2 regions of the Cellulomonas jepli genome follow, and region 2 is predicted to be linked to the other one. Evidence: riboswitches for the same ligand, from Rfam matches in the RefSeq annotation. Region 2 holds a riboswitch; the other holds the start of a gene.
What was found. A riboswitch is a leader RNA that binds a small molecule or an ion and turns the genes downstream of it on or off. The one in region 2 is predicted to bind cyclic di-AMP.

Region 1: linked by a shared signal. The riboswitch ahead of AB6N24_RS08940 (C40 family peptidase) and the one ahead of AB6N24_RS10105 (C40 family peptidase) in region 2 are both predicted to bind cyclic di-AMP.

The regions. Positions count from the first base shown of each region.
Region 1 is NZ_JBFTER010000028.1:28,609-32,612, forward strand. It holds gene AB6N24_RS08920 (TetR/AcrR family transcriptional regulator) at 1-296, opposite strand, end outside; gene AB6N24_RS08925 (hypothetical protein) at 468-596, shown strand; gene AB6N24_RS08930 (DUF2269 domain-containing protein) at 599-1,108, shown strand; gene AB6N24_RS08935 (hypothetical protein) at 1,120-1,380, opposite strand; gene AB6N24_RS08940 (C40 family peptidase) at 1,397-2,053, opposite strand; cyclic di-AMP (ydaO/yuaA leader) riboswitch at 2,206-2,387, opposite strand; gene AB6N24_RS08945 (heavy metal translocating P-type ATPase) at 2,602-4,004, shown strand, end outside.
Region 2 is NZ_JBFTER010000034.1:3,193-7,196, reverse strand. It holds gene AB6N24_RS10115 (hypothetical protein) at 1-326, opposite strand, end outside; gene AB6N24_RS10110 (NAD-dependent epimerase/dehydratase family protein) at 661-1,653, shown strand; gene AB6N24_RS10105 (C40 family peptidase) at 1,730-2,539, opposite strand; cyclic di-AMP (ydaO/yuaA leader) riboswitch at 2,542-2,723, opposite strand; gene AB6N24_RS10100 (N(5)-(carboxyethyl)ornithine synthase) at 2,988-4,004, shown strand, end outside.

The DNA.
Region 1 (4,004 bases), on a different contig from region 2:
TACGCCTCAAGCACGGCGCGCAGGGCGTGATCGGAATCCGTGGAGTGGGCGCGGACGTGGCGCAGATGCTCCAGGTGGCTGCGCACCTGGCGCTCGTGCCACGCGAGCAGGAGCTCGCGGGTGTCCGCGAAGTACCGGTAGAGCGTGCCTCTGCCAATCCCGGCCCGCTCGGCGACCGCCGACATGGTCAGGCCGGTCGGACCAGCGTCCGTGTAGATGGCGCCGACGGCGTCGAGCACGGACTCGCGCACGGCGTGGCGGTGGGCGTCGACCGAGTCGCGCCAGAGCAGCGGCATGCCCCCACCGTACCCACCCGAGTGACAGGGCGTCTGCCATGTGACACTGTGTTCCATAAAGCCGACCGAGGAGCTCTCGTGGACACCACACCGGATCGACCGTCCTCCCCATCAGCCGACCACGTCCGGACGGAGCGCCCGCGGGCACCGCGTTGGGTGAAGGTCCTGGCCATGCTCGGCGCCATGGTGGCGGCGTTGGTGGTGATCGCCCTGCTGGTCGGCGGCGAGCACGGCCCGCAGCGCCATGGGGCGGCTGGCGCCGAGGCGGGTCCGACCGTCGATTCGGGGGCGCGGGGGTGAGGATGTCGCCAGGGCTGCGCAAGGGAGCGCTGTGCCTGCACATCACGTCCTCGGTCGGGTGGACCGGGGCGGTGCTGACGTTCCTGGGGCTGTCCGTGGTGGCGATCACCGCACGGGAGGACGCGACGGTGCGCGCGATGTACGTCGCGATGGATGCGCTGGCGTGGACGGTGCTCGTGCCGCTGGCGCTCGCCTCACTGGCGACAGGGCTGGTGCAGTCGCTGGGCACGGTGTGGGGGCTCGTGCGGCACTACTGGGTGGTGACCAAGTTGGTGCTCACCGTGGTGGCCACATTCGTGCTGGTGCTCTACACCCAGACCCTCGCCACGCTGGCCGAGGTCGCGACGGACACCTCGAGCGGCGAGCTCGACGCGCTGCGCTCGGTCTCACCGGTGGTGCACGTGGTCCTCGCGCTGGTAGTGCTGCTGGGCGCGACGGTCTTGTCGGTGTTCAAGCCCAAGGGCCTGACGGCCCGCGGGTGGCGGCTGCAGCAGCGCACGCGGGCCGCCTGACCCCGGCGGGGCTAGGTCTCGCGGGCCGCGGGGTCGACGGCTTCGGCGCTGTGCTGCAGCTTCGTCCCGGGTTCGACGCCGGCTTCCTCGAGCCGCCAGATGAGCTCACCGATGGTGCGTTGCACCTCGCGCCACTGGGCTTCGGGGTGCGTGGCGCCGCCGTCGACGGCGCGGTGGGCGTCGAAGGACGTCAGGTACGCCTTCAGCCCGGCGCCCAGCAGCATGAGCTCACGCCCGGTGAGGGTGACCTGGTGCGGTGCGTCGTTGTCCACCGGGCCACCTACCGGGTCAGCCGACGCGGATGAAGGTGGGGTTGGTCTGCCAGATCTCGCGGATCTGGATCGTCTTGCCCGGGCGGGGGGCGTCGACCTGCATGTTGTCGCCGGCGTAGATCGAGATGTGCCCCGGGGACCAGATGAGGTCGCCCGGCTGGGCCTCGGCGCGGGAGACGACCGTGCCGGCGCCGCGCTGGGCGGAGGACGTGCGCGGGAGGGTGATGCCGACCTGGGCGTACACGTAGGACGTGAACCCCGAGCAGTCGAAGCCCTCGGGGGTGCTGCCGCCGGACAGGTAGGGCACCCCGACGTAGCGGGCCGCGATCTCGACGATCGCGTTGCCGTTCGCCGACGCGGGCGCCGCAGCGCCGATCGGCTCCGCCTCGGCGGCAGGGGCCTCCTGCGCGGCGGGCTCGGCTGCCGCGGCGCGGGCCGCGCTGCGCGAGGCAGGCGCCGGCGCGGGCTCGGGCGCTTCCTCGACGACGGGCGGCGGGGCGACCGCGGTCAGCGTCGGTGCGTCGAAGCCCCAGACGGCGTCGGGGGCGGCGGCCACGACCGGGGAGGTGTGCACCAGCGCGTGCGCGGAGGCAGTCAGCGCAGCGGTGTTGACGCCGGCGACGCTGGCGGCGTGGGTACCGGACCCGTGCGCGGATGCGGGCACAGCCACCATCGAGAGGAGCAGACCGGACCCGGCGGCGGCGACGGCCGAGCGGCGACCAGCGGTGGCCAGGCCCGCGCTGGTCGCGGTGGCGAGGTCGTCGAGAGAGGTCGTGGGGCGACCCGGTGAACGGCGACGGCCGCGGGTGGCGCTCGAAGGCATGGTGAACCTCTCCAGACGCCTACGAGGTGAGCTGTCGGGTTCGGGCTGGAGAACGCCCGGCCGGTCACGTTCGACCGGCTTCACCCCAAGGACACCGCACGGATGCCCACAAGTGGGTCCCCCGCTCCTGCCAGCAGGACTGGAACTGACCGCGGGTGGTGGCAGGACTCGGCGATCCACCTCAGGCCGCCCCAGGAGGGTGGGGCGGGTCGATCCTAGGTGCCCCCTCGCGCGAATGTCACGGCGAGATCACGCTGGGAGGGCCACACGCCGCACCACGTGCTGGTCACCGCGACATGACCGCCCGAGCGGGAATGCCCACGCACCGGGACACGTTGTGCGCTGGTATACCCCCCAGGGGTATCCGTAGCGGGTAGGTCGTCGAGGAGGGCCGGATCATGAGCACGTCGCATCCCGAGCACCACACCACCCCGCCAGGTGCCGAGCACACCGGCCACCACGGCACGCCGGCGAGGGTGACCCCGGGCCCGGAGCCGACGGCTCACGGTGAGCACCACCCGGTGCACGCCCAGCACCACCCTGACCACGGCGCGCACGGCCACACCGACACCGCCCACGCCGAGCACGATCACCAGGGGGCGGCGCCGGCGGGTGGCCACGAGCATGGGCACGGTGGCCATGGTGGGCACGGGGACCACGTCGGGCAGTTCCGGCGGCTGTTCTGGCTGACGCTCGTACTGGCGGTCCCGACGGTGCTGGCCAGTGAGATGTTCGCGGCGCTCCTGGGGTACTCCCTGCCGGACGCACCCGCGATCGCGTGGATCTCACCGGTGCTCGGCACGATCATCTATTTCGTCGGCGGGCGACCTTTCCTGGTCGGGGCGGTCAGCGAGCTGCGGGCACGCAAGCCCGCGATGATGCTGCTCATCGGCATGGCCATCACGGTGGCGTTCGTCGCGTCCTGGGGCTCGAGCCTGGGGGTGCTGTCCCACGAGCTCGACTTCTGGTGGGAGCTCGCGCTGCTGGTGGTCATCATGCTGCTCGGGCACTGGGTCGAGATGCGGTCCCTGGCCCAGACGTCCTCCGCGCTGGACTCCCTGGCCGCGCTGCTGCCCGACGAGGCCGAGCGCGTCGACGGAGACACCATCACGGTCGTCGCCCCCGCGGACCTGCGCCTGGGGGACGTGGTGATTGTGCGCCCCGGTGGACGGGTGCCTGCCGACGGGGTCGTGGTCGACGGGTCCGCCGACGTCGACGAGTCGATGATCACCGGGGAGTCCCGCCCGGTCCGGCGCGGCGCAGGTGACCACGTCGTGGCCGGGACCGTCGCCACGGACTCCGCGATCCGGGTCCGCATCGACGCCGTCGGGGACGACACCGCCCTGGCCGGCATCCGCCGCCTGGTCGAGCAGGCCCAGTCCTCCTCCACCCGCGCCCAGCGCCTGGCCGACACCGCCGCCGGGTGGCTGTTCTGGTTCGCGCTCGGCTCCGCCGCCCTCACGCTCGCCGCGTGGCTGACGTGGGGCACCCCGGAGACGGCGTGGATCCGGGTCATCACCGTCCTGGTGATCGCCTGCCCCCACGCCCTGGGCCTGGCGATCCCGCTGGTGGTCTCCATCGCCACCGAACGCGCCGCCCGCGGCGGGGTGCTCGTGAAGGACCGCATGGCCCTGGAGCAGATGCGCACCGTCGACACCGTCCTGTTCGACAAGACCGGCACCCTGACCAAGGGTGAGCCCGCCCTGACCCACATCGCCGTCACGGGCACCCGCACCCAGGACGAGGTCCTCGCCCTGGCCGCGGGCGCCGAGGCCGACAGCGAGCACCCGCTCGCCCGCGC
Region 2 (4,004 bases):
GCCCAGAGCGGCAGCGCCCCGCGCGTCCCGGCGGCGAGCAGCGTGCACGCGAGCACCACGAGCAGCGCGGCCACGGCGCGGCCGCTCGGGGCGTCGGGGAGCAGCGCGGCGCGCAGCAGGTACCCCACCCAGGCGGCCGCGAGGCCCGCGGCGAACGCGCCGGCGCGCTGTGCGGGGGAGCGGTCGGGCACGAGCCCGAGGGCGCCACCGAGCGCGGTGCCGAGCAGGGCGACGGCCTGCGTCTCGGGGCCGAGCACCCCGGTGAGCAGCACGAGGACGGCGGCGAGAGCCGCGAGGACGGACCCGGCGAGCAGAGGACGTGTCATGACCACCTCGGTGTGGTGCGTGCGCCCGGGGGCGCACGAGGGCGTGCGGGACCGTGCGACCGGCCCCTCGTGGAGCGGGGTGGCCGCGCGTGGGTGTCGCGGTGCTGTGCGTCGGTTCGCGGTGGTGGGCCGCGAGCGGGTGGGGGAGCGCGGCCGTCCGGCGGGGCAGCCGGCGTCGTTGCCGGTCCGCCCCACCGGAGCGGAGCGACCACTGTCTAGCAGCGCCACGGATACGGCGAACAGTCGGTACTAGGTACTTGGCCCCGGATCGGCTCACATCGTTATGCCGCCGTGATCTCCGTCACTCCCCGGCCGTCCGGGTTAGCGTGCCGTCATGAGTGCTCTCTCGGTCCTGTTCCTCGGCGGCAGCGGCATCATCAGCTCCGCCTCCACCCGCCTCGCCGTCGAGCGCGGCCTCGACCTCACGGTCCTCAACCGCGGCGAGAGCACGACGCGCCCGCTGCCCGACGGCGTCCGGACGGTGCGCGCCGACGTCCGGGACCCGGCCTCGGTCCGCGAGGCGCTCGGCGACCGGGAGTTCGACGCCGTCGTCGACTGGGTCGCCTTCACCCCGGAGCACGTGCGGACCGCCGTCGAGCTGTTCACCGGGCGCACCGGCCAGTACGTGTTCATCAGCTCCGCCTCGGCGTACCAGACGCCGCCGGCCCGGCTGCCGGTGACAGAGTCGACCCCGCTGCGCAACCCGCACTGGCAGTACTCGCGCGACAAGATCGCGTGCGAGGACCTGCTCGTGCGGGCGTACCGCGAGGACGGCTTCCCCGCGACGATCGTGCGGCCCTCGCACACGTACGACCGCACGCTCGTGCCGCTCGACGGCGGCTGGACGGCCCTCGAGCGGATGCGCCAGGGCAAGGAGGTCGTGGTGCACGGGGACGGGACGTCGCTGTGGACCCTCACGCACCACACCGACTTCGCCCAGGGGTTCGTGCCGCTGCTCGGCCACCCGCGCACGCTCGGGGAGGCGTTCCACCTGACGTCGGACGACGTGCTCACGTGGGACCAGATCACGCACGCGCTCGCCGCCGCCGCCGGGGTCGAGGCCCGCATCGTGCACGTGCCGTCCGACGTCATCGCGTCCCACGACCCCGAGTGGGGCGCCGGGCTGCTCGGCGACAAGGCGCACTCGATGGTCTTCGACAACACCAAGGTGCGCAGCGTCGTCCCCGGCTACCGCGCGACCGTGCCCTTCGAGCGGGGCGCACGCGAGATCGTCGACTGGTTCGACGCCGACCCGACCCGCAAGGTCGTCGACGCGCGGCTCGACGCGCTCATGGACCGGCTCGTCGAGACCTACCGCGTGCGCTGAGGCGGCGCGCCCGGGAACGACGAGAGCGCCCGTCCCCCGGAGGGGCGGGCGCTCTCGTGCCGTGCGGACGCTGAGGTCAGCCGACCCGGATGAAGACCGGGCTGGACTGCCAGATCGAGCGCAGCTGGATCGTCTTGCCCGGGCGGGGCGCGTCGAGCTGCATGCCGTCGCCGGCGTAGATCGAGATGTGGCCGGGCGACCAGATGAGGTCACCGGGCTGGGCGTCGGCCCGCGAGACGACGGTGCCGGCGTAGCGCTGCTCGCCCGACGTGCGGGGGAGCGTGATGCCGACCTGCGCGAACACGTAGGACGTGTAGCCCGAGCAGTCGAAGCCGTCGGGGGTCGTGCCGCCCGAGACGTACGGGACGCCGACGTACCGGGCCGCGATCTCGACGATCGCGTTGCCGACGGCCGAGGCCGGGACGGAGACCGCGGTGGCCTCCTCCTCGGCGGGGGCCTCCTCGACGACGGCGGCACGCGCGGCGCTGCGCGACGTGCTCGCGGCGCGCGTCTCCACGACGGGCTCCGGCTCGGGCTCGGGCTCCGGCGGGGGCGGCGGCGTGACGGCGGTCAGCGTCGGGGCGTCGAAGCCCCACACCGCGTCGGGCGCTGCCGCGACGACCGGGGAGGTCTCGAGGATCGCGCGGGCCGAGGCCGTGAGGACGGTGCTGTCGACCGCGGCGAGGGAGGCGCCACCGGCGCTGCTGCCCTCGGCGGAGGCGGGGACCGCGACCATGCCGATCATGAGGCCGGAGCCGGCCGCGACGACCGCCGAGCGGCGACCCGCCGTGGCGATGCCGGCGCTGGTGGCCGTGGCGAGGTCGGTGAGGGGGGTCGTCGGACGACCGGGTGACCGGCGACGGCCGTGAGACGTGCTCGAGGGCATGCAGAACCTCTCCAGACGCCTACGAGGTGAGCTGTCGGGTTCGGGCTGGAGAACGCCCGGCCGGTCAGGTTCGACCGGCTTCACCCCAAGGACACCGCACGGATGCCCACAAGTGGGTCCCCCGCTCCTGCCAGCGAGACTCGAACTGACCGCGGGTGGTGGCAGGACTCGGCGATCCACCTCAGGCCGCCCCAGGAGGGTGGGGCGCGACGATGTTAGGCACGGCCCTCGCGATATGTCACGGCAAGGTCACGGGTGAACACGTGTCCAGGTCGCACGATCACCCGAAGGGATGACGTGGGTCACGCCGAGAACGGGAGATCCCCGCGTAAATCCGGCACGAGCACCCGATCGGCAGCGCCCGGGATGTGACGAGCGCCTCACTCTCCCGGCCCGGGCGTACGCTCGCGGCACGGGGTCGTCGCGACCCCTCCGAGGGGGGCACGTGATGGGTCCGCTGAGCCTGGGTGTCATCTCGACGTCACGCAAGGAGGACGAGCGGCGGTTCGCGATCCACCCCGCGCACCTCGAGCGCATCGACCCCGGCCTGCGCGCGAGGACCACGCTCGAGGAGGGCTACGGCGAGCGGCTCGGGGTGCCCGACGCGGAGCTCGCCCTGCTCGTCGGCGGGCTCGCGCCCCGCGCGCAGGTGATCGCGGAGTCCGACGTGGTGCTGCTGCCGAAGCCCCAGGTCGAGGACCTCGAGGCGATGCACGCGGGCCAGGTGCTGTGGGGCTGGCCGCACTGCGTCCAGGACGTCGCCCTCACGCAGGTCGCGATCGACCACGGGCTGACCCTGCTCGCGTTCGAGGCGATGAACCACTGGGCCGACGACGGCGGGTTCGGCCTGCACGTCTTCCACAAGAACAACGAGATCGCCGGGTACTGCTCCGTCCTGCACGCGCTCCAGCTCGTCGGGCTGACCGGCGACTACGGCCGGCGGCTGTCCGCGGTGGTCCTCGGCTTCGGCGCCACGGCCCGCGGCGCGGTGACCGCGCTCCTCGCGCACGGGGTGCACGACGTCGAGGTCGTGACGCACCGGGGCGTCGCCGCGGTCGGGGCGCCGATCCACCAGACCCGGATCGTGCACCTCGAGCCGGACGGCCACGTGGACACCGGGGAGGGGCGCGTGGCGGTCGCGGAGCTCCTCGCCGGGCACGACGTCGTCGTCAACTGCACGCTGCAGGACCCCCAGCACCCGGTGGTCTACCTGCGCACCGAGGACCTCGCGGCGTTCCGGCGGGGCAGCCTCGTGGTCGACGTCTCGTGCGACGCCGGGATGGGCTTCGAGTGGGCCCGGCCGACCTCGTTCCGTGACCCGGCGTTCGAGGTCGGCGACCACGTCACCTACTACGCCGTCGACCACAGCCCGTCCTACCTGTGGAGCTCGGCGTCGTGGGAGATCAGCGAGGCGGTGCTGCCGTTCCTCGCGGGAGTCATGGGAGGGCCGGACGCGTGGGCGCGC